DNA from 2 places in the Pseudoalteromonas sp. bablab_jr011 genome. Region 1 is predicted to be linked to the other one. Evidence: predicted binding sites of a transcription regulator. Region 1 holds the regulator's gene; the other holds the start of a gene.

Region 1 (12,126 bases):
CACTATCAACATCTAAAATAAGCACTAAACTGACATCGGCAAAATGATGGCCTTTCGCAAGCATTTGCGTGCCCACCAAAATACGCGCCCCCCCTTGATTTATGTCGTCGAGGGCTTTTTCTAAGCTGCCTTTACGACGAGTTGAATCTCGGTCAATGCGGCTAATGGGTATATCAGGGAAAGTTTCTGCTAAAAACTCTTCAATTTGTTCCGTGCCTTTACCATTAGGAAAAATCTGTGTGCTGCCACAATCGGGGCATTGATGGGGCACCGCATGCTGCTCGGAGCAATGATGGCAGATCATTTGTCCAATTGCTTTGTGGAATGTGGCACTGGTACTGCAACGTGAGCACTCACTTAACCAGCCACACTCATGACATATGAGTGTGGGAGAAAAGCCGCGTCGATTTAAAAACACCATGACTTGCTTGCCGCGCTCAAGATGTTGACGCATATAGGCCAAACTCGCATGGGCAATACCGGCTTGTTCAGGTTGGCCTTTCATATCCATTAAGTGAAATTGGTTATCAGTGCTGGTTTGCGCACGCTCTGTTAAGCTCAATAGTTGGTACTTGTTATTTATTGCTTTATGTAAGGTTTCGAGAGCGGGAGTTGCGCTACCTAGTATCAAGGGTATTTGCTGTTGATAAGCTCTGTAGGCTGCTAAATCGCGAGCATGATAACGCAGCGTATCTTGTTGCTTAAACGAGCTGTCGTGCTCTTCATCAACAATGATCATACCAAGTGATAAAAAAGGTAAGAAAATACTCGAACGGGTGCCGATAACAATGGCGCAGCTGCCTTTTTCGCAGAAACGCCATGTTTGCAAGCGCTCGTTGTCGGTTAATGCTGAATGCCAAAGCATAATAGGGGTATCGGGAAAGCGACGGCGAAAACGATTAACGGTTTGTGGTGTTAGGCCAATTTCGGGCACTAACACCAGTGCTTGCTGGCCTTTTTTTAGAACCTCTTCAAGGCATTGTAAATACACTTCTGTTTTACCACTGCCGGTAACGCCTTCAAGTAAAAAACAGGTGAACCCACTGGCTTGATTAATCGTTGTGCATGCAACGGCTTGTTCTTTATTTAGGGTTGGTTTACTGCCAATTGTTGGGGCGCGTTGCTGCCATTGGTTATCATGTTCGATAAACTGTTTAATGAGTTCTTTTTCGAGCAAGCTATCAATGGTTTTTTTATTAAAGCCGAGTGCTTTTAATTCGGTTAAGGATGACTTGCCTGACTGCGCTAGCTGCTTCAGCAAATTAAGTTGTGTTTTTGCTTTGAGTGAAGGTAATTTTGCACCTTTGTCGGTCAGTTCAACCATATTTATACTGGTTTTGTCTGGGCATTCACCTTGGCGCAGTGCCGCTGGAAGCGCTGTATGAATTGTTTCACCAAGTGGGTAGCAGTAATAGCGAGCAGTAAATTTTAGCAGTGCTAAGTGTTGCTCAGATAAAATAGGGGCATCGTCTATAATATCAATAATGGCTTTAATTTTATCTTCGGGTACATCGGTACTGGTTTTGATTGCCAGTACGACGGCTATCTTTTTTTGAGAGCCAAAAGGCACACGCACACGCATGCCTACTCGCAGCTCAGGGCTATGTAGCAGCTGCTCAACTTTATAATCGAAGGTACGCTGTAAAGGGACTTTTATGGCAACTTCTACAAAGTGCATAACAACTCAACTGAATTAAGAATAGAAAAATAGCGTGTGTTGCTAATGTACTAAAATTAGTGCTAAAAACCTACCAACAAATACTGAACGTTTGATGACTTGTTTATTTTTTTAGCTAAAGATGAATTTAAAGCTTGTCGAGAGGCTGCTTGAGCTATAAAATACGCGACCTATTAATTGTATTAACGACGTATGGTGCCAGACTTCGGGTTTGGAGAGCGATGCGGCCTTAACTAGAGGTTCCTATGAAAGAAGGTATTCACCCTAAGTACGAAGCTATCACTGCAACTTGTTCATGTGGTAACAAATTCGAAACTAGCTCTACTTTATGTAAAGACATCCACTTAGACGTATGTTCTGAGTGTCACCCGTTTTACACTGGTAAGCAAAAGATTTTAGACACTGGCGGCCGTGTTGATCGTTTCAACAAGCGCTTCGGTGCACTTAGCAGCAAGAAGTAATATTTGCTGTTTAGTTGAAAGAAGCACCCTTTGGGTGCTTTTTTTATGCCTGTAATTCAGAACCATTCTTTTTTATATCCCATGCCTACACGCTTTATGTGCATAACTATTTCTGTTTGTTATGCCCAATATATCGCTAATAATGCAGACAAATAGTGATCCCTTCGCTATATTTTGAATGATATAAATGATTCCAAAAGTTGTAAAAAGTAACAATTTATATGAACTTCACCTATAAATGCTGTTAAGTTCGTTAAAGTTGCTCATTTTGCTAAGTTTCGGTTATTTGCTGTGTTCGTGCCTATAAAATACAAAAACAGGTGCTTAAATGGCCACAAATAGATGAATTTTTATCTGTTGTGAATTAAAACTATGTGCAGAAATTGTTGGGAAATCCTTTAAAATTAAGCGATATAGCATATAACAGGATAGACCTGATAATACTTGGAATTTTTATATATTACAGGTATCGTACAGATGCAAGCCCTCTCACTTTTTAACTTATTGCAGGATACTATCGCGTTATGTCAGATTTTCGTGAACAAGCATTACATTACCACGCTCACCCCGTTCCAGGTAAAATTAGTGTAGAACTAACTAAACCAGCAGAAACGGTTAATGATCTCGCTCTAGCATATAGTCCAGGTGTCGCAGAGCCCGTCCGTGAGATAGCAGCCGATCCAGCAAATGCCTATAAATACACCGGCAAAGGTAATATGGTTGCGGTTATTTCAAACGGTACCGCAATTTTAGGCTTAGGCAATTTAGGTCCGCTTGCATCAAAACCTGTGATGGAAGGTAAAGCACTTTTATTTAAACGCTTTGCAGGTTTAGACTCGATAGATATCGAAGTAAAACACCGCACGACAGAAGACTTCATTAATACTGTTGCAAATATTGCCGATACGTTTGGTGGTATCAACCTAGAAGATATTAAAGCGCCAGAGTGTTTCGAAATTGAAAAAGCGCTTATTGAGCGTTGTAGCATCCCTGTTTTCCACGATGACCAACATGGTACTGCAATCGTAACAGCAGCAGGCATGCTAAATGCGCTTGAAGTACAGGGTAAAGATATCGAAGACGCGATTATCGTGTGTTTAGGTGCCGGTGCAGCAGCGGTTGCATGTATGGAACTACTTATTAAATGTGGTGCATTGCGTGAGCACATTTATATGCTTGACCGCAAAGGCGTGATCCATACACGTCGTGATGACTTAAACGAGTATAAATTGCTATTTGCTAACAATACCGATAAGCGCACTTTGCAAGATGTAATAGCCGATGCTGATGTATTTGTTGGTGTATCTGGCCCTAACTTATTAACCGCTGAAGATTTAAAACTGATGGCAGATAAGCCGGTGGTTTTTGCATGTTCAAACCCTGATCCAGAAATCGCGCCAGCTGTTGCACACGGTGCACGTAATGATTTAATTATGGCAACAGGGCGTTCTGATTACCCTAATCAGGTTAATAATGTATTGTGTTTCCCATTCATTTTCCGCGGTGCGCTTGATGTGCGTGCGACATCAATTAACGATGAAATGAAAATTGCAGCGGTGCATGCTATTCGTAGTATTGCGAAAGAGCCCGTGCCTAACGAAGTGCTTAAGGCGTCGGGTGTTGATTCACTTGAGTTTGGTGCTGAGTACATTATTCCAAAACCAATGGACCCACGCTTATTACCACGTATTGCACGTGCTGTTGCAGAAGCAGCTGTTGAGTCTGGTGTGGCGCAAATTGACATGCCAGAAAACTACATGCGTTAAATAATTAGGTACCTATTCGTTTGATTAATCGGGTGGGTATTACTAACTGCAAATAAAAAACTCAGCCAAGGCTGAGTTTTTTTATGTCTGAGAAATCGGCTACGATCCGGTGGCCGAAATATTTACTCTGAATCAAGTACGGGGATATCTAACCCCATTTCTTGCATAATTCTTTTTACTTCTTCAGGTACTTTTTCAGGGTTATCTTTACGAAGGTCGTCGTCATTCGGTAATGGTTGACCTGTAAAAGCGTGTAAAAAGGCTTCGCACAGTAGCTCACTGTTAGTGGCATGACGAAGATTATTAATCTGACGACGCGTGCGCTCATCAGTTAATACTTTTAATACGTTCAGCGGAATTGATACGGTAATTTTTTTTACTTGCTCTGATTTTTTACCGTGTTCTGCATATGGGTGAATGTATTCACCGTTCCATTTAGCCATAAGTTGTTTCGTTGCCTCGGTTGTCAGTTGTTTACGCCTTATCCACAGCGCAAGATGCGGAAATTCTATCGCTTTAAAAAAGATAGTCAAATACTAGTTATTTAGCCATCTAGTCGTGTAAATGTATAAACTTCTATGTAATGGCGATAAATGCTTTGACTTCTCATATTTGATCATCTAACCTTTTAGACGTCTAAACATCCAATTCTGAGTAGGTGATGAAATGAGTGAAAAAAATAAAGCGACGATTGCTGTTCGTCATGGCATTGAAGCCGATAAACACCATGGTGCAGTCGTTCCACCAATTTACTTATCAACCACCTATTCGTTCGCTGATTTTGATACTAAGCGCCAATATGACTATGGCCGCAGTGGTAACCCTAACCGTGATATTTTAGCCGAAACACTCGCTGAACTAGAGGGCGGAGCTAAAGGCATTATTACTGCGACAGGCATGGCGGCTGTTCACTTAACGACACAGCTTTTGAATAGCGATGATACCTTGGTTATTCCACATGACTGTTACGGCGGTAGCTATCGTTTATTTACCTCATTAGAGAAGCGCGGTTTACTGAAACTAAAAGTACTTGATTTAACAAAAGCTGAAAACCACCAAGAAATCTTAGCGATAAAACCTAAACTAATCTGGATTGAAACACCCAGTAACCCCATTTTACGCCTAACAGATATTAAAGCGATTACCGCCATTGCTAAACAATGCGGTGCATTTGTTGCGGCTGATAACACGTTTTTATCGCCGGCCTTGCAAAACCCGATTGAGTTTGGTGTTGATATAGTCGTGCACTCAACGACTAAATACATTAACGGTCACTCTGATGTGGTTAGCGGTGCTGTTATTGCAGCAACGCAAGAGTTGGGTGATGAACTGGCTTGGTGGGCAAATAATATTGGTATTACGGGTGCACCGTTTGATAGTTATCTTACTCTGCGTGGTTTACGCACTTTAAATGTGCGTTTAAAACAGCACCAAGAGAATGCGTTTGCAATCGCAGAATATTTAGAAGATTCACCGTTTGTGAGCCAAGTATATTATCCCGGTCTCGCTTCTCATCCTCAGCATGCGCTCGCTAAAGCACAGCAACGCGGTTTTGGTGGCATGGTGAGTTTTGATATTAAAGGCGACATTAATGACGCTGCGGCTTTTCTAACAGGCCTTAAAGAGTTTAGCTTAGCCGAATCATTGGGGGGCGTTGAGAGTTTAATTTGTCACCCTGCGACCATGACTCATGCTGGAATGGAGGCAAAAGCTCGCTTAGAAGCAGGGGTGGGTGATACGTTAATTCGTATCTCTGTTGGCATTGAGGATGTAAAAGATTTAATTGCCGATTTAGACCGTGTTTTCAATTTAGTTAAACCAGGTCAGGGGCAGCAAGCCGTTCAGAGCAACGCGACGCAAACGCACACGCAAGCCAATACGCAACAAAGCAGCACTTTTAAGTTAACGCCAGCACATACGGCATTGTGGTAGAAAAATGGTAAATATTGTTCATAAATTTGGTGGCTCAAGCTTAAGCTCTGCGGAGCGTTATCATGCTGTGGCAAATATTGTTTTAGCAAATACGCAGCAAGGTGATTGTGTGGTGGTGTCTGCATCGGGCAAAACAACCGACACCTTGGTAAAACTTTGGCAAAGTTATCAACAGCAAGATAGCCAAGCGGTTAGTGATATTTTATTGCTGATTGATAATAATCAGCGCGCCTTAATAGAGCAGCTGTTAGTAGCAAAAAACAAGCAGCAGGCATTGGCACAATTAAAAGATGAGCTGGCGCTATTAAATACACTTATTGCAAAACAGCAACTACAAGAAGCCGTGTTGCTAGCACATGGAGAAGTATGGTCTGCGCGTTTATTAGCGGGCTATCTAAATCAGCTGGGTGTGGCAGCACAGGATGTGGATGCACGGCAGTTATTTACATTAAATGATGGCCAACTATTGCATCAAAAGAATCAACAGCAATGCACCGATGCGATCAGTAAAGCAAAGATCAATGTGGTGACAGGCTTTATCGCTGCAGATTGTCAGGGTAAGACGGTAACACTGGGTCGTAATGGCAGTGACTACAGTGCGACCTTGTTAGCAAGCTATACCTTTGCCAAGCAAGTGTCTATTTGGACTGATACCCAAGGTGTATTCAGTACAGACCCTCGTAAGGTGAAAAACGCCGTTAAATACGCAAAAGTGTGCCGAGAGCAAGCTAATTTATTAGCTCGCTTAGGTAACCCTGTTTTACATGCAAAAACCTTATCACCGCTTAAAGACAGCGACATTAAACTTGTTGTAAGAAGTAGCTTTGATTGTGATGCCAGTCCAACTGAGGTTGTAAAAGAAGGGTATAGCAAGGCGAAGCGTTTTATTACGACCTTAGATAATATCGATTTACTGCGTGTTGATACGCTAAGCACAGGTGAAGTGGGGGAGCTGAGTCAGCTAATTCAGCACAGTTTGCATCATTTTGTGAAAGAAGGTGATACCTATTTGCTGGTACCAGGGCACAGTACTCATCAAGTGGTGAGTCACCTTGCTGGGCGGGCTAATATTGTTGAATCTAATTTAAGCGGCTGCGCGGTTGTGGCACCAAGTAGCGATGTGAGCCAGTTAGCTGAACAAGCAATTTCGCTCCTTAAAGAGCAAAGTATTCATCCGCGTTTTGTACAACAAGATCAACAGTATGTGCTGCTACTAAACGATCAAGCTATAGACAGCGATGTACTGACCCTGTTGCATGATAAATTGGTCAACAAGGGTCAAGAACTGGCTATTATCGTGGCGGGGCTGGGTAATGTTGGTGAAGTCTTTCTATCACAGTTACAGGCTCAGTTTGTTAGGTTATCAGCTCATTATCAGATTAAAGTCGTGGCATTATTACGCTCAAAGCAAATGCTATTTAGTGCCAGTGGCTTGAACACAGAAACGTGGCAAGCGCAGTGGCAAAGTGAAGCCCAACACTACGATAAAGAAACACTGCTAACACGTATTAGCGAACTTGATTACGAACACAAAGTGGTGATTGATATCACCGCCAGTGAAGCGTTTAGCCAATTATACCCAGCACTCGTTGAGCTTAATTGTCATTTAATTAGTGCCAATAAATATGCAGGCACAGCGGCAAATGATTGGTATCAAACATTGCGCTCTAATTTAGCTGAGCGTAATTTGTTGTGGCGTTATAACACCAGTGTAGGGGCGGGCTTACCAATTAACTTTGCGTTGGCAGACTTACAAAATAGTGGTGATAGCATTCATCGTATAGAAGGGGTTTTTTCGGGGACGCTGTCGTGGTTGTGCAGTTGCTATGATGGTAGTGTTCCGTTTTCTGAACTTGTGCTACAAGCGCAGCAAATGGGCTACACCGAACCTGACCCGCGTGAAGATTTATCTGGCCGAGATATGCAGCGCAAGTTACTTATTTTAGCCCGCGATTTAGGGTTAGATTTAGAGCTTGATGACATTGCATTAACGCCATTGATGCCTGAAGAACTGGCAACAGGAAGTTGGCAAGACTTCCTTGCGAACAGGCATTTGCTTGATGCATTCATCGAAGAAAAGGCTGCCATTGCACAGGCCGAAAATAAAGTTGTTCGCTACACCGGTGCAATTACGCTCGTTGATGGTAAAGCGAAAGCAGCCGTTGGCTTAGTGAATGTTGCACACGATGATGTATTAGCCAGCTTAAAGCCGGGTGATAATATTTTTGTGATTAATTCGCAGTGGTACACAGACAACGCGCTCGTCATTCAAGGCCCTGGTGCAGGAAAAGAAGTGACTGCTGCGGGAGTTCATTCAGACCTTTACTGGTTAGTGAATAACTTAAAATAATTTTGCTGATCTTAGTTTAAATAGCTAAGCAAAAAGCGCCCAATGGGCGCTTTTTTATTAGTCGAATAAAGGTGTTAAAGTGACTGTTTAGAACAGCTCTTCCTCTGTAGAAAGTGACTCTTCAAACACATTAGTCGGTTGCTCAAGGACATACTTCGTCGGAGCGGTGCCTTTAATAAAGTACTCAAAGCGACTGGTGTAATCATTTTTATGGCTCAGTAACCCTGTTGCTAAATCAATGCGCACAGACACTAAGCCTTCTGGAAACTCAATCGGTGCCTCAGGCATACCATCTAAAGCAACTCGCATAAAATCAACCCAAGCTGGTTGGGCCGTTTTTGCGCCTGATTCAGCCCCTGATATTTGTGACTTATCAAGGTTACTGTTGTAGGTTGAACGACCCAATGGGTTGCCTGGGTTATCAAAGCCAACCCACACAGAGGTCAGTACATTGCGATTAAAACCACTAAACCATGTATCAACAGAGTCATTCGTGGTTCCGGTTTTACCTGCTAGATCACGGCGATCAAGCGCTTGTGCACGCCAGCCAGTACCACTCCAACCTGTTTTATGTGCCCAGCTTCCGCCACCCCAAATTGCGCTGTGCATTGCTTGCGAAATTAAGAAAGCATTTTGTTTTGAGATGATACGAGGCGCGCAGCGAGGCTGAGCGTTGTGTTCTAACTCTGTGGCCATCAGTTGGCTATCATCAAGTGTTGCAAAATCGGGCGTGACCTTTTGCTCTGGGGTATCACAGGCAAGCTCTGGTGTGGCTTTATATAAAGTTGTTCCAGCAGAATCTTGAATTTCAGAGATGTAATAAGGCGTAATTAAGTGCCCTCCATTTGCAAAGGCACTCATGCCGCGTGCAAGCTCAAGAGGCGTAATAGAGGCACTCCCTAATGCCAGCGACTCACTGCGGTTAATGTCGCTATTCAAAAAGCCAAACTTTAATAAATGATCTGCTGTGCGCTCTAAACCAACACCGCGTAATAACCGAACTGAAATAACGTTTTTAGATTGTGCTAAAGCACGACGAATACGAATAGGGCCATTGTAGACTGCTGGGCTATTTTTAGGACGCCATGCAACACCTTGGCTTTTGTCCCATTGGTTAATGGGGGCATCATTTAAGATTGAGGCTAAGGTATAGCCATTTTCTAACGCCGCTGAGTAAATAAATGGTTTAATATTCGAACCTACTTGGCGCTTAGCTTGTACTGCACGATTATATTGGCTTTGCTCAAAACTATACCCTCCCACAATGGCTTTTATGCGACCATCTTGAGGGTCAAGTGATACTAAGGCGCTTGATGCTTCGGGTACTTGGCTTAAAATATAACTGTCATCTGGATTCTTACGTAGCCAAATTTGTTCGCCAGCATTGAGAATTTCGGTGGCCGTTTTCGGTGCAAAACCTTGGCGATAACGGGTAATGTATTTACGTGCCCATTTTAGGCCATCCCACTCAAGGGTTATATGCTCGCCATTTTTTAGTAATACCTGCGCAGATTGCTCAGCAACATGAGTAACCACACCCGCACGTAAAGGGCCAAACTCTTTCACGTCTTTTAGTTTATCTAAAATAGCGTCTTCGCTAAGCGGACTATCCGTATTGCTATCCCAAAGCTGCGCGGTGGCGCCTCGGTATCCATGGCGCATATCGTAGGCATGTAGATTGTCGACGAGCGCATCTTGGGCTGCTTGTTGAATATTAGACTCAACACTGGTGTACACTTTAAAACCTGTGTTGTATGCACGTTCGTGGCCATAACGGGCCACCATTTCTGCACGCACCATTTCAGAGATATACGGTGCATAAACTTCAATTTCTGCCCCATGAAATTTAGCGGTAATTGGTGCGTTAATGGCTTCTTTGTATTCACTCTGGGTAATATATTTTTCGGTTAACATACGGCCAAGAACAACATTTCGTCGACTTTTTGCGCGTGCAGGGTTACGAATGGGGTTTAAAGCCGAAGGCGCTTTGGGGAGACCTGCAATCATTGCCATTTGAGGCAGTGTAAGCTCATTCAGTTCTTTACCGTAATACACTTGTGCAGCAGCACCTATACCGAATGCGCGGTTACCTAATTCAATTTTATTTAAATATAATTCGAGAATTTCATCTTTGCTTAATATGCTTTCTATGTGCAAAGCAATGAAGATCTCTTTCACTTTACGGATGTATGCTTTTTCACGAGTTAAGAAGAAGTTACGGGCAAGTTGCATTGTTATAGTACTTGCGCCTTGTTTCTTTTCTCCTGTAGATATGAGTACAATGGCTGAGCGGATGATACCGATAGGGTCGATACCAATATGTTCATAAAATCGATTATCTTCAGTTGCTAAAATAGCATCGATTAAAGGCTGGGGAATTTCATCGATTGTGACCGGAATGCGGCGTTTTTCACCGAATTGGTTAATCAATAAACCATCTCTAGAAAATACTTGCATAGGTGTCTGTAATTGAACGTCTTTCAGTACCTGAACGCTAGGAATATCAGGTTTAACGTAATAGTATAGACCGACTAAAGTGATTAGTCCTAAAAATGAGCAGATGATAATAAATTGTAAAGTTCGTTTTAATAAAATCACTTATATTTTCCCTAAATGGACTCCCAATTAGAATCGGAGACTGCTAGTATATATTGATTAAAAAATGAATAATATTTTTTCAGATAAAAATTATAACTTGTTTATTATTAAAACAAAGGCCAAGTTGCAAACATGCTAAGTCAGCTATTTAAAAAGCCTTCATCTATGATGGTAGGGATCGACATTGGATCGCACTGCATTAAAGCAGTGTTGTTGCAGGAGACAGACACAGGTTTGCGACTTGAGGCGTTAGCTATAGAGCCAATGCCAAAGGGAGCAATGTCTGAGCGTACAATTCAAGACATTGAAGCGATTGGCAATGTTATCGCTAAATTAAAAAGGAAAATACCTAAATCTGTTCAGGCTGCGGCAGTAGCCGTGTCTGGTCAAACCGTGATCACCAAAGTGATTTTCATGGATGTATCATTAACTGATGCTGAATTAGAGTCGCAAATTGCAATTGAGGCAGATAGCCTCATACCGTACCCACTTGATGAAGTAAATATAGACTTTGAAAAACTCGCCATTAATGAGGCCGATCCGAGCAAGGTTAATGTATTGCTCTCAGCTGCCCGTACAGAAAGTGTTGAGGCACGCGTTGGTGCTTTAGAAACGGCTAATTTAAAAGCTAAAGTGGTCGATGTAGAAAGTTATGCACTTAGTCGAACGATGGATGTGTACTACCAGCAGTTGCCAAGCGATGCGTACAATAAGTGTGTTGCTGTGGTTGATATTGGTGCCGTGCTGATGTTAGTGAGCGTGGTACAAGCGGGTGAAACTATTTATACCCGTGACCAAGTGTTCGGTGGTGATCAATATACAAATAGCATTGTTGCTTATTACAACAAAAGTTTTGATGAAGCTGAAATCGGCAAAACAACCGGTGATTTGCCGCCTAATTACACCTTTGAAGTATTGGCACCTTTCCAAACATCGTTGCTACAGCAAGTAAGACGTGCGGTGCAAATGTTCTTAACCACAAGTGGCAAAGATCATGTTGACTATATCGTTTTAACCGGTGGCACGGCGATGATTGAAGGGTTAGATCGCTTACTCATTGAAGAATTAGGAATTCATACTGTGGTTGCTGATCCTTTCGCAAACATTGAGATTTCTCCAAGAGTTGATCGCAATGTACTGCAGCGTCACCGAACGCAGTTTGCGATAGCTACTGGGTTGGCGTTAAGGAGCTTTTCATCATGCCACATATAAACCTACTGCCTTGGCGCGAACAACAACGTAAAGAATCACAGAATAAATTTGTGACAGTACTTTTTGCAGTTGTGGTTATCAGTTTCATAAGTATGTATATATTAAGCTCTTTTTATAGCGGTTTACGCG
Region 2 (12,126 bases), on a different contig from region 1:
GCAGCTTCGGCTTTAAAAGTCGTCACGACTTTAACTACCAAGATAATGCGTATGCAGTCGAATTTAAGATGCAAAATATGCTAACAGGCAAGCTTGAATGTTCGTTTTTTAAAGCTGGCAAATTGGTAAAGCAAAGCACGCAAACCGCACTGACTGATAACCCAAAACAAGTTGCTATGGTTACCTTAGGTTGCTTTATTGGGGGGGCTATTTTTGGTTTTGCCTTTATCACACTTATCGAGCCGTTTATTGGGAAGTAAGTGATGCAATTAAACCCTAATACAATTAAAACATTAAGGCTTAAGTTCGACTGGACACAACAGCAGTTGGCCGACGCCTGTGATGTGAGCCTACGAACCATTCAACGCGTTGAAAAAGAAGGTGCGGCATCAAAAGAAACCACCATGAGCCTATGTGCGGTATTTGAAGTACGCCAAGGTGAGCTTATCAAACTAGACGATGAACCAGCCATTGAAAGCGAAGCAAAAGCAGTATCGAAGCAAAACTTGGCCGCAATTGTTGCAGCTTCATCGTGTGTTAGTTTTGCATTGGGTATGGCAACAGTATTTGTTATTTTTTAGGAGTAAACGATGAAAAAAGAACAGCGTGGTCACGTAGTACTCATCGCCTTTATTGCAGCAGCTTTGTTGTTAGCTATCGGTGTGAAAGTTGGCGCATTGTTATAACAAATAGATTGACTGTCAGAGTTGAGCCTTGGTGTGATTCCGGCAGAAAACTAAATAGCAAAACCTTAAAACCGACTCAACAGCCTCTCTATTACGTAAAACAGGTTACTTAAAAATATGAGTAACCTGTTTCACTGTTGTTTGAAGTATCGACTTATTCCCTGTTGTAACACCTTCACAATGCAGTAAAATGAACTGCGCAATAAATTAAGTGCTTCGGATTATTTTTTACATCAACAACAGTGAAAACTCAGCATTTATTGCTAATCTTAATTGAGTAGTCATGGTCAGGAACCAATGTGGTTGAATCAAAAGAATTTTTGAAATTAATACTTGATACCATCTCAGAGCATATCGTTGTTATCAATGAGCTGGGCGATATCATATTTGTTAATCGCAGTTGGCAAACGTTTGGCGATGAGAATAACTGTGACTGTGATATTCAATGGCAGAAACAAAATTACTTAGCTATCTGCAAGTCAGCCGCAATACAAGGCGATGATTTTGGAATAAAAGCCTTAGCAGGTCTCAATAAAGTCATCAATAATCAAGAACCTGAATTTTACTTAGAGTACCCTTGTCATAGCGACATCGAAAAACGCTGGTTTATGATGCGTGCTGTGCCACTGGAGTATAATGCGCAGCGTTTCGTGGTGATTAGTCATTTAAACATCACTGAACGAAAACTTGCTGAACAGCAAGTTCAAGAGTTAGCGCACATTGATGGTCTGACACAAATTGCTAATCGACGTCATTTTGATGACTTTTATGAGCAAGAGTGGAGCCGCTGCATGCGACTCAAACTTCCCATATCGCTGGCGATGATTGATTTAGATAACTTCAAACTTCTCAATGATAACTTTGGCCATGTCGTTGGTGACACTTGCCTAAAAGAAGTCGCAAAAATACTGCCCGACTTCGCGCGTAGACCTGGCGATTTATGTGCAAGATACGGTGGCGAAGAATTTATATTAGTGTTGGGAAATACTCACTGTTTACAGGCTCAAATGCTATTAACGCGTTTTATGGCCGAGCTTACAGCATTAAAGCTCCCCGAACTGGCTGGCCACCCTTTAACAGTCAGTATTGGTTTGGCAACACTTGTGCCAAACGTCGCTGATAATGCCATGCAATTGATCGAAATGGCTGATAATGCACTTTATCAAGCGAAGGATACTGGCCGCAACAAACTTGTTGTTGCTGATCACTACCCGCAAACAAATAAAGAAGAGTGCCCCTAAAGGAGCACTCTATTGTGTGTTATTGAAACACCTTTTCTACATCAACGACTGATATATTTTTCGCTGGAATAGCGAGCTTATAATCAGCAATCACGTTGTCTTCCGCGACAAGTCCTGCTGGTTTTTCTGCGTTATAAACCATAGGCGATGTTTGCTCTGACGCTAAGCGCTTTTGCATGTCTTTACCGTCACCTGTAATAAACACATAGTGAATATTGTCGGTTTGCAGATTCTCGCGAATAACACGGTTCACATCCTCAAGTGTTAGCTTTTCAAGCTTGCCACGTACATAGTCAACAAAGCTCTCTGTATTATAAAACTCACTATCTAGCGCGTAGCCTAGTTGGCGGTCTTGGCTTGCAACCATTTGTGGCACAAAGTTAATTAAGAAGTTGCGCGTTGCTTCAAAATCTTCTTTGCTGATGCCGTTTTTAATAAGCTTATCTAACTCGAATAACGCGGTACGGGTTGCAAAGTGCGCATCGTTATTAGAGCGCAATGGACGCAGCCATACTTGGAAAATTTGCTCAGAGCGGCCTAAGTTCGCATCAGGCTTAGTTTGGAACATACCACGTGGGAAGTATTCAATGTACGCATAGTCACCATAGTTCATACCACGGGTTTGACGAATACGCTGATACAAGAAGCTATTCGAACTTCTGTGCTCGCCAAAGTATGAACGCACTAGCCATAATGCAGTCCAATCTTCACTACTACGAATCGTCTCTATTGGGAAACCAAATGACACGGCTGTTGATTGCGCCGACTTTTCAACAATGGTGGCATGGTGACCACTCAGTGCTGGCGCATCGGGAATGACTAAACGGCTTTCTTTGCCTTCTGGCAGCGATGTTAAATCTTTTAGCATCGCCGATTTTACATCGCTTGGAATCGCACCAATTAAACCTACGGTTAGTTTTGATTGTGTGAATTGCTTGTCGTAAAACGCTTTTACATCATCAAGCGTCAATGCTTCCAGATCAGATAAGTCACCATAGTTATAGCTTTCGTATGGGTGGCCTTTATACAGTTGATGATAAAGCACTTCTTTACCGAGCTCTTCATCGTTTGATGCTTTAAGCCCCGCTTTAATGCTATCGATAAGCTCTTTTTTCAGGCGTTTGAAGTCATCTTCTCTAAAACCTGGGTTGAGTAATTGTTCACTCACAAGCGCATACCACTGTGTCGCATTGTCTTTGTGTACACGACCGCGCAACGAAATCATCTCTTTATCGATTTGATACCCAAAGCTACCCGCGAGTGGGTATAACGCTTTTTGAATGTCTTTATAGCTCATCGTTTCTGAGCCACCTTTCGCAAGCATGGCTGCCGTTAATGCGGCGACGCCTTTTTTACCTGCTGGATCGGCCGCGGCACCGGTATTAAATAACCAGTTAACATCAACCAATGGTGAACTGTTGGTTTTATCGAGCACTTTAAAATGACGCTCTGTTGGCGCTTGCTCTGTACTTGCAACGGCTGCGTTTAGGTCAACTTCTTGCTCAAATCCTGCCACGTTATCTAAAGCCGACATCGTCACTGTAGTTCGGCTTGAATCAACAAAGTATTTATTCGCTATCGCTTTAATGTCTTCTGGGGTGATGCTATCGGCAGTCGCATAGAGCTGATTGATTACCTCTGGATCACGCTCAAAATGCATGTAGCTTGCAAGTGTCGAGGCGATTGATTGCGATGAATCAAGCCCATTGATAAAGCTGTATTTTAAATTTGATTTTAAGTCTGCCAGTTTTTGGGCATCAACAAGCTCAGTGCGTGCTTGTACATATGTGCGGTTAATGGCATCACGTGCTTTTGCAAGATCGGCTTCGTTTTCTACTTTTACAAAGACATGCAATAACCCCGGATCTTTTGTATCAGGATTATAAGTGAACATTTGACTTGCGATTTGCTTATCAACCACCAATTCTTGATAAAGCGCTGAGTTATTTGAGAAATAAAGCTGTGAGATTAAATCAAGTGCGGCGCGATCTTTTTGCGTTGGATCCCACGCAGTGCCTTTATACGATACAAGCAACCAATGGCCTGGTAAACCGTCATTTTGCTCATGTATATATTTTGGCGCTTGTTGCTTTGGCTCTACTGGAATATCTGCTTGGTAATCACCTTTTTTCCAGTTACCCCAATGTTTTTTCACCATTGCCATGGTTTCTTGAGGGTCGACATCACCAACAATGACCAACGATACATATTCTGGTTTATAAAATTTTGCGAAAAACTCTTTCCCGTAAGCCATTTGATCTGGCATGGCTTCAATGTCTTCAAAAAAGCCCATCGTGGTGTGTTTATAAGTATGTTTCTCAAATGCTTCGTTACGCACTGCTGAAAGCAATTTACGAATTGGACTGGCATTATTTTTTAAGTACTCACCTTTCACTGTTAAGGCTTCTGTACGGAACTGTTCTTCGCTGTACGTGAGGTTTTGAAAGATATCAGCTTCAATTTCAAGCACTTTATCAAGGTGCTCTTTTGAGAAGTTTAAATGATAGTTGGTGTAATCATTAGTAGTATACGCGCGGTTATCAACACCCGAGTTTTTTAAAATATCTGAATACACGTCTTGTGGGAATTTTTCTGAGCCTTTAAACATCATGTGCTCAAAAAAGTGAGCAAAGCCCGTTTTGCCTTCTTCTACTTCGTTACGAGAACCTACCGACACGGGAATTTGTAATGAAACAACATCGGGGTAATCCGTTTTTACCACCATGACACGAAGACCATTTTCTAGTTCTTCTAAAACGTAATCTTGGCTAAATACACGGTTATCTTCTTGGCTGACAACCTGTTCTATTTCGACTTCTTTAACCATATTTGATTGTGAATTCGTCGCACACCCGCTAAGAGCAAGCGTTACAGCAACACTGGTCGCTAATAATCTAAATTTCATAATGATCCTTTAATTTTACTTGTTAGTTATTTTTCTCATAATCAGTTGTGTTTGATTATGCATGAAAGTACTGGAAAATATGAGGGTCAAGGGCACAATTAATGTAAACAGGTGTGTCAATTTAAGATAACACCCCACCACCAACTTGAATTAAATTCATGCTCATTGAAAAACTTTCAACAGAAAAATCTATCTAGACGTCTAAATGGCTGCTATATTATTTCCCATAGACGCAGGCACGAGCTGGAATGAGGATTATGGCTTTATCACTACAAGAGAAAATTGAAGACACCAATCAGGGTGTATACCTGATTGGTACCACACCGCCTAAATCAGGCACTGATAAAGCCATGCTTGAAACCATTGCACAAAAATTATTGGGTCGCCTTCATGAAATTGAATACGATGGTGTCATTATCTACGACATTCAAGATGAAAGCAGCCGTACAGAAAAGCCGCGTCCGTTTCCATTTAAAGAAACCGTAGACCCACGTGAGTACAGCCATTTGTTGCGTAGCCTGTCTCATTTAGATGTTATTACCTACAAAAGTGTTGCCCAGCGCAGTGAAGCTGAATTTACCGATTGGCTACACGAAACACGTAATGAGTTTGATTTAAAAAATCTAGTCTTGGTAGGCAGCCCATCTTCGCATGGTGATATCAAACTAAGTTTACCTGATGCTTATAACACCCTTGCTAAGCAAGACAATGATGTGTTTCTTGGCGGTGTGACTATTGCTGAACGCCATGCAAGCAAACGTAACGAGCATGACCGTCTATTAGAAAAAACAGAGCAAGGTTGTAAGTTTTTTATTTCACAAGCCGTCTACAACGCACAAGCAACCATTGATTTAATCACTAGCTATGCACGTAGCTGCAAAGCGTTAGGCATCGCACCTAAGCGTATAATTTTAACGTTTACACCCTGTGGTGGTGAGAAAACGTTAGATTTTATGGAGTGGCTGGGTATCTCTGTACCGGAGGCAACAAAATGGCGCATGCTTGATTCTGCAAATCCATTGAGTGAGTCAGTACGCATTTGCCGTGAAAATCTTGACCTCATATTACAAAGCTGCGCACATTTAGCGGTGCCACTTGGTTTAAATATTGAGAGCTTAACAAACCGTAAAGAAGAAATTGATGCGTCAATTAATCTTTACCGCTTACTTAAAGCAACCATGGAATTAAACCTAGCCGAAAAACAAATCGCTTAAATAATGTGCGCGTTTATACCAATACGTTTAATTAACAGCGATTTTAAAACAAGAAAACGTGGTCGCTAGCAAAGAAAATGCGGGTAAGCATAACAGTTCATTAAACGCTTTTGTTCACCAAGCTAATGTACACACGACTTTATGCTATTAGCGTGTTGATTAGTGCTAATTTAGGCTCCCTTAAATTAGCACTGATACAGCTTAATCTATCGGCGCCTAGGATTTTTTTGCCCTAATATACGTTTTTTGTCACGAGAGCGTCGTGCCTTATTCGTGTTTTTTCGGACTTGTTTTGGCTCTTTTGTTAAATCAGGCTCGTACCCTGGCAGCCATTGTGGTGTTAAGCGTGTATCTAATAAAACATCAATTTCATCCAGTAACCATTGCTCATCAATACTCACTAATGACATGGCCAACCCAGTTTCACCTGCTCGTCCTGTCCGCCCTATACGGTGAACATAGTCCTCTGCAACATAAGGTAGTTCGTAGTTAATCACATACTTTAATGAGGCGATATCAAGGCCACGCGCCGCAACATCTGTAGCGACAAGTACTCGAGTGACACCCGTTTTAAAATTTTGCAGCGCTTTGTCTCGCGCCCCTTGGCTTTTATCGCCGTGAATAGACTCTGTTTTTAAGCCATCCTTACACATTTCTTTTGCCAGACTATCGGCCGTTTGTTTAGTGCGGGTGAATATAAGTACTTGTTGCCAATTTTTCATGCCGATCATATGTGAAACGAGTTCGCGTTTACGATCCTCATCAACCGCATACACAATCTGCTCAACTTCAACAGCAGCCGAATTGCGTTTATCAACCTCAACTAACTTAGGATCATTCAACAACTGTTTACTTAGCTCAAAAATGCTGTCATCAAATGTGGCTGAAAAGAGTAAGGTTTGGCGCTGTTTTGGAACATGACGAAGAATACGCTTTATTTCATCAATGAACCCCATATCAAGCATGCGATCTGCTTCATCAAAAACAAGGGCACTAATGGCAGATAATTTAATGCTCCCTTTAATCACATGATCAAGTAATCGTCCTGGTGTAGCCACCACAACTTGCGCACCTTTAATGGCTTTAATTTGTGGGCCAATACTGGCGCCGCCATAAGCAAGCGCGGCTTTAATAGGTGTATTAGCTGCATAACGCTCAACACTGGCAAATACTTGCTGTGCAAGCTCTCGCGTTGGTGTCAGGATTAAAACTTTTACAGCCTCGGGCAGCGGCTCTTCACGCAATAAGTTATCAAGCAGTGGTAATACAAAGGCAGCTGTTTTACCCGTGCCTGTTTGTGCACTTCCCATAACATCAACCCCGGCTAAAATAAGCGGGATAGTTTGGCTTTGAATAGCCGTTGGGGTGTGATAATTCTCTGCTTGCAATGCTGAAAGGAGTTCAGGCGCAAGGTTTAACTCTGAAAAGCTGGTTACTGACATGATAGGGTGCACAATTACTGTAAAACGTCTATTGTACGCGCAACACTAAAAACAAAAAAGGCGCTAAAGCGCCTTTTCTTACAAGCGTTGCCGTTATGCAGGTTTAAGTGTTTCTTTGCGTTGATTATAAAACGCAATCAGATCATCCACGGTTGCTTGGCAGTATTCACGAATACCTGACACCACCATGTGCTTTTCGCCTGACCCGACTTTTTCACCCTTTTCTAATAAATCGAAACGTAAGGTGATTTTTCCTCGCTTACCTGTATAAGTGAAATCAGGCTCCGCGAATTGCAGCGCTGGTGACGTAATATCAAGTCGGTCTAAATTAATGAGCATTGACTCATAGATAACCATAGGTCGTGCTGGATTGATCATTACATCTTGCTTACCCATTAATGGAATGATCACATGCGGGAAAGTGGTACCAGAAAACTCAACGTAGTTTTTAATTAAGCTATTGATCAAATCTGGACATTGACTGACCGCACCCTCACGTTTCACTTTAAGCATTACTTTATCGCCATCAGTGATATCAAATTCATCGGCGCCTTCTGGAAAAGAGAGCTTTGATGTCTCATCAACCATACCAGCAAAAGTGAATTCCATCTTTTCGCTGATCCCGTAACGGCTGAGTACAAGCGAAAAAAGTAAATCGCCAGGTACACAAAACTTTTTGGCATCTTTGTCGTGTAACGGATTAAAGTCATCTGCCACGGACTTAGCAAAACGACAACCTTGCTCACGAGTAATAGAGACGTAATCAGCATGTTGCTGATAAAATGGACTTAACATAATTGTTCACTGCTTAAACTGCTTATAACCTGCCTATACTACCAGAAAAATTTATAGGAGAGGTCGAATCTGTTAAATATAAGTCACACGCTCAGCGAGAGTTTAGCTACAATTACTAAAATGTTGGTTTTTATATCTAAAATGAACTTTGTATCAATTTGTACGCAACAGTTAACAAATGAACAACAATAGTGAACACTAAAGCAGCGCCAGAGCGTAATGAAAAGTTATTAATTTTAACTAAATATAAATTCAGATTCTATTTTAAAACAAGGCGCTAACTTAGAAGTGGCGACAATAACACAAATAGGTCTGAAAGCGCTGGCAGTTCTTAGTGCTATTTGTGGCGGGAACGGTAAATAAGGTATGATGAACACGTTTTTTATCGTGTAATTGCCACTCATAGGCTGCATAATCATAATTATAATAAGCGGCATAAAAATGAGCTCTCATATTGAGATAGGTACGTTACACCAGCGTTCAATGGTTAAAATTACTTTGAAAAAAAGACTTTTAGAAAACAGGGGCTTGGTTAAATGATAAACCGATTAAGCTGGTCATTACTGTTTTTATGTTTGTGCTTTTCAGCAAATTTGCTGGCCGATGAAAGTACAGACCAGCCTTTTTTTAAAGTATCACCCATTGTGTGTGTAACAGATACAAAACAAAAAGTATGTGAATTTAATATTCAAGTTCACTTTAGGTTAGCCCCATTTAAAGAACTTTGCTTAGAGGTAACACAACGCCCACAGTACACACAGTGCTATACACAAAACGGCTTAATTATTGAAAAATTTATAATAAAAACCGAGCACCCGCTGACTGTTAAACTAATAAATCCGATAAACAATGAAGTTGTTCAACAACAATTACTTTCAATAGCAAACTATGAAGCTAAAGATTATCGTATTAAACGGCGTTTTGGCTGGAGTTTATAATGCACCATATTTTTTTGATTGAAGATGATGTAAAGCTAGCTAGCTTAATTCAAACGTATTTATTGAAGCATGGCTACACAATTGATGTTTTTAATACTGCAAAGGCATATCGCCAAAGCGAAATTACCTTTATTCCATCACTTATTATCTGCGACATAATGCTCCCAGATGGTAATGGTTTTGAACTAATTTCGCAGCTGAAAGAAAAGTTCAGCTGTCCGGTGATCTTTTTAACCGCCTTAGATTCAGTGCAATCACAAATTAAAGGGTTAGATTTGGGCGCCTATGACTATCTTTTAAAACCAATCAAACCTGAATTACTACTGGCCAAAATTAAAACCATTATTACCCACTCTGTTGGCCAAGATAACTTTTCTAAGCAAAACGATATTTTGCGCATCGATAATAAAAAAAGAGATATCTTTTTCCATAACACAGCGCTTAACCTGAACGACAGTGAATTTGAAATTATTGCCTACCTTGCCAAAAACTCACCGCAACCCGTTTCACGTGAAGTCTTGTTCAAACATATTATCGGTCGTGAGTACGACGGTCTTGACCGTGCTATCGATTTAAAAATCAGTCGACTCAGGAAAAAACTAAAAGAAACCATTAAAGATCATAAAGAATCTTTAGATATCAAGTCTGTGCGAGGTAAAGGATACAGCTTGGATATTTCAGAAATATGAAGCAGCAGTTTTTTAAACTTTATTTAATCATCACCGTAAGTTTAATTGCCTTAGTGCTTGCATTTGGCCAACTCTATAATCAGTTTTTCTTAGAGCAAACCCCTAGTATTCAACTCAGTGTGGATGAATTAGCACTCATCGCTCAACATAAAGACACGCGTATTAACGCATTTAATCAAAATGAGTTAATTTTACCTGACTCTTTACAGGCATCATTCGACAGAGATGGCATTATCAGTGTCAATGAAAACGGCCAACAATTTGTTTATTTGAAGAGCGATAATGGCGCAATACAAAGAGTCGGCCCTATTACGCTTATTTCACAAAGTAAAAATGACTGGCTCGCTTTTTTTGCATTTTACATTTTGCTTGCAGCCATGATCTTAGCCTTTATTCGCCCTGTATTTCGTGATTTGGGGTTATTGCAACGTGCCGCATACCGTTTCAGTAAAAAGCCGCAACGTATTGAGCTGGATATCAAACCAAACTCCTCCATTGCGCCTTTAGCAAATACCTTTACTCATATGTCTGATCGCATCACACAGTTTGTACAACTTCATAATGATTTATCACGCATTATTTCCCATGAGATTCGTACCCCACTCTCGCGAATGCGCTTTGCACTGTCGATTTCTGAATGTGAAACAGAAGAAAGTATTCAAATAGAACGCGATATCGATGAAATTGAATTACGCCTTGAACAATATTTGTCATTTGCACGATTAGAGCATCAACAAAGTGTCTTTAATCAAGAGAAAACCAACCTGACAAGGTTGATTGAGACTGAGATCCACAAATTTGAACTCTACAAAGAGCTTAAGTTTAGCGTTAAATTAGACGTAGTAAATGCCTATTGCGAAGCAAGCTTTATGGCCATTGCCGTTCAAAACTTGCTGATTAATGCCACTAAGTACGCAAAACACACCATTTTAATACACAGCGCGGAAGAAAGTGATTTTTATACCATTAGTGTGACTGATGACGGGCCCGGACTGCCTATAAATGCTGACGCACTCATAGAGCCTTTTAAACAAGGTGAAGGGGATAAACTCGCAAGCGGCTATGGGTTAGGGCTCTACATTGTGCATCGCATTGCCAGCTGGCATGGTGGGGTCATAACACTTGCAAACAACACAGACACCGGTGGGGCTGAAATTGCAATACGCTGGCCTAAAAGTGGTAAGTAATTCCAGCAAAACCCGAAAAGTAACCATTTTTTTCGATCATGTGTGAACGTGCCAAATGGCTATCAAGCCACGTGTGTTTAAGCTTAAAGTCGATACTAAAACTGTCACTCAGTGGGTATACATAACTTACTTTTAAGTGATAATTAACCGCACTCTCTAAATCATATTTAGGTAAGCGAACCACACTTTCTGATGGTAATACGGTGTAGTAATAATCGATTAATTCTTCATTCTTATAGGTCGCGCCGGCCTCTATACCCGCGATACCCGAAAACAATTTAAATTCACGAGAGCCAGTCAAAAGTAATTCATAACCGTCATGTACATGCGTTACATCGTGAAAATATGCAGCACTTAACCACACAGAGTCGTACACGTTTACCGCTGAGGCTACCCCTGCCATATACGATAAATCACGTTCAATGGGGGTCAGGTTTATTGGTGAAGCTGAGGGTCTTGTTGGTCTATCAGTGCCTGTTCTAATAACACCCGTGGCATACAGTTTATCGATACCATCCAACTCAAAAAAGAAACCATCATCGTTAAAGCGGCCGAGTAAATCGACATAGAAATCTGGGGTTTCGATTAAGCTGTAACCAAGCGAAAAGTCGTCGAAGTACCAATCATCACCATAATAAGCCACGCTTGGTAAAACAGGAGACGTGACGTTATCCGCACCAAGAACAGGGTTCTCTATACCACCGTATCCTAGTGTAATACTGGCATGAATTGTCGACTTTTTTATCAACTGTGGTTGTTTTACATCTCCCTGCGCATAAGCGATAGACGTCGTTAAACAACACAGTAAGCCAAGCAATTTTTTCATCAACTTAATTCACCTTAATAGCATTATTAATGATTATAATGATGCCTAAACACGATTAATAACCCACAGGTTTCCACCCTTCTGGGTGCGATCATAGCGTTTGCACACATTTTTGTATAATTTTTTCACTCAACAACTATGTTAATGCGGGGCTAATCCCTCACTTACTTCAAACTAACACACTGAAAAAAATATGAAATACT

The links. Region 1 encodes MetJ, which represses methionine synthesis genes. Its sites were predicted from a motif close to TAGACGTCTAGACGTCTA; they were not measured.
Region 2: JIG41_RS22065 (methylenetetrahydrofolate reductase) is a predicted target of MetJ. The motif match lies at 5,027-5,044, and genes of this name have one in related genera.

Annotation. Positions count from the first base shown of each region.
Region 1 is NZ_JACDWU010000097.1:144,900-157,025, reverse strand. Features, by position in the region: gene priA (primosomal protein N') at 1-1,678, opposite strand, end outside; gene rpmE (50S ribosomal protein L31) at 1,924-2,139, shown strand; gene JIG41_RS04320 (malic enzyme-like NAD(P)-binding protein) at 2,664-3,905, shown strand; gene metJ (met regulon transcriptional regulator MetJ) at 4,028-4,348, opposite strand; gene metB (cystathionine gamma-synthase) at 4,572-5,837, shown strand; gene metL (bifunctional aspartate kinase/homoserine dehydrogenase II) at 5,842-8,187, shown strand; gene JIG41_RS04300 (penicillin-binding protein 1A) at 8,275-10,785, opposite strand; gene JIG41_RS04295 (pilus assembly protein PilM) at 10,918-11,997, shown strand; gene JIG41_RS04290 (PilN domain-containing protein) at 11,985-12,126, shown strand, end outside.
Region 2 is NZ_JACDWU010000332.1:574-12,699, reverse strand. Features, by position in the region: gene JIG41_RS22085 (hypothetical protein) at 1-260, shown strand, start outside; gene JIG41_RS22080 (helix-turn-helix transcriptional regulator) at 264-581, shown strand; gene JIG41_RS22075 (sensor domain-containing diguanylate cyclase) at 986-1,927, shown strand; gene JIG41_RS22070 (pitrilysin family protein) at 1,947-4,832, opposite strand; gene JIG41_RS22065 (methylenetetrahydrofolate reductase) at 5,090-6,046, shown strand; gene JIG41_RS22060 (DEAD/DEAH box helicase) at 6,253-7,488, opposite strand; gene JIG41_RS22055 (DUF3581 domain-containing protein) at 7,582-8,283, opposite strand; gene JIG41_RS22050 (DUF3019 domain-containing protein) at 8,820-9,221, shown strand; gene JIG41_RS22045 (response regulator transcription factor) at 9,221-9,910, shown strand; gene JIG41_RS22040 (ATP-binding protein) at 9,907-11,097, shown strand; gene JIG41_RS22035 (MipA/OmpV family protein) at 11,081-11,923, opposite strand.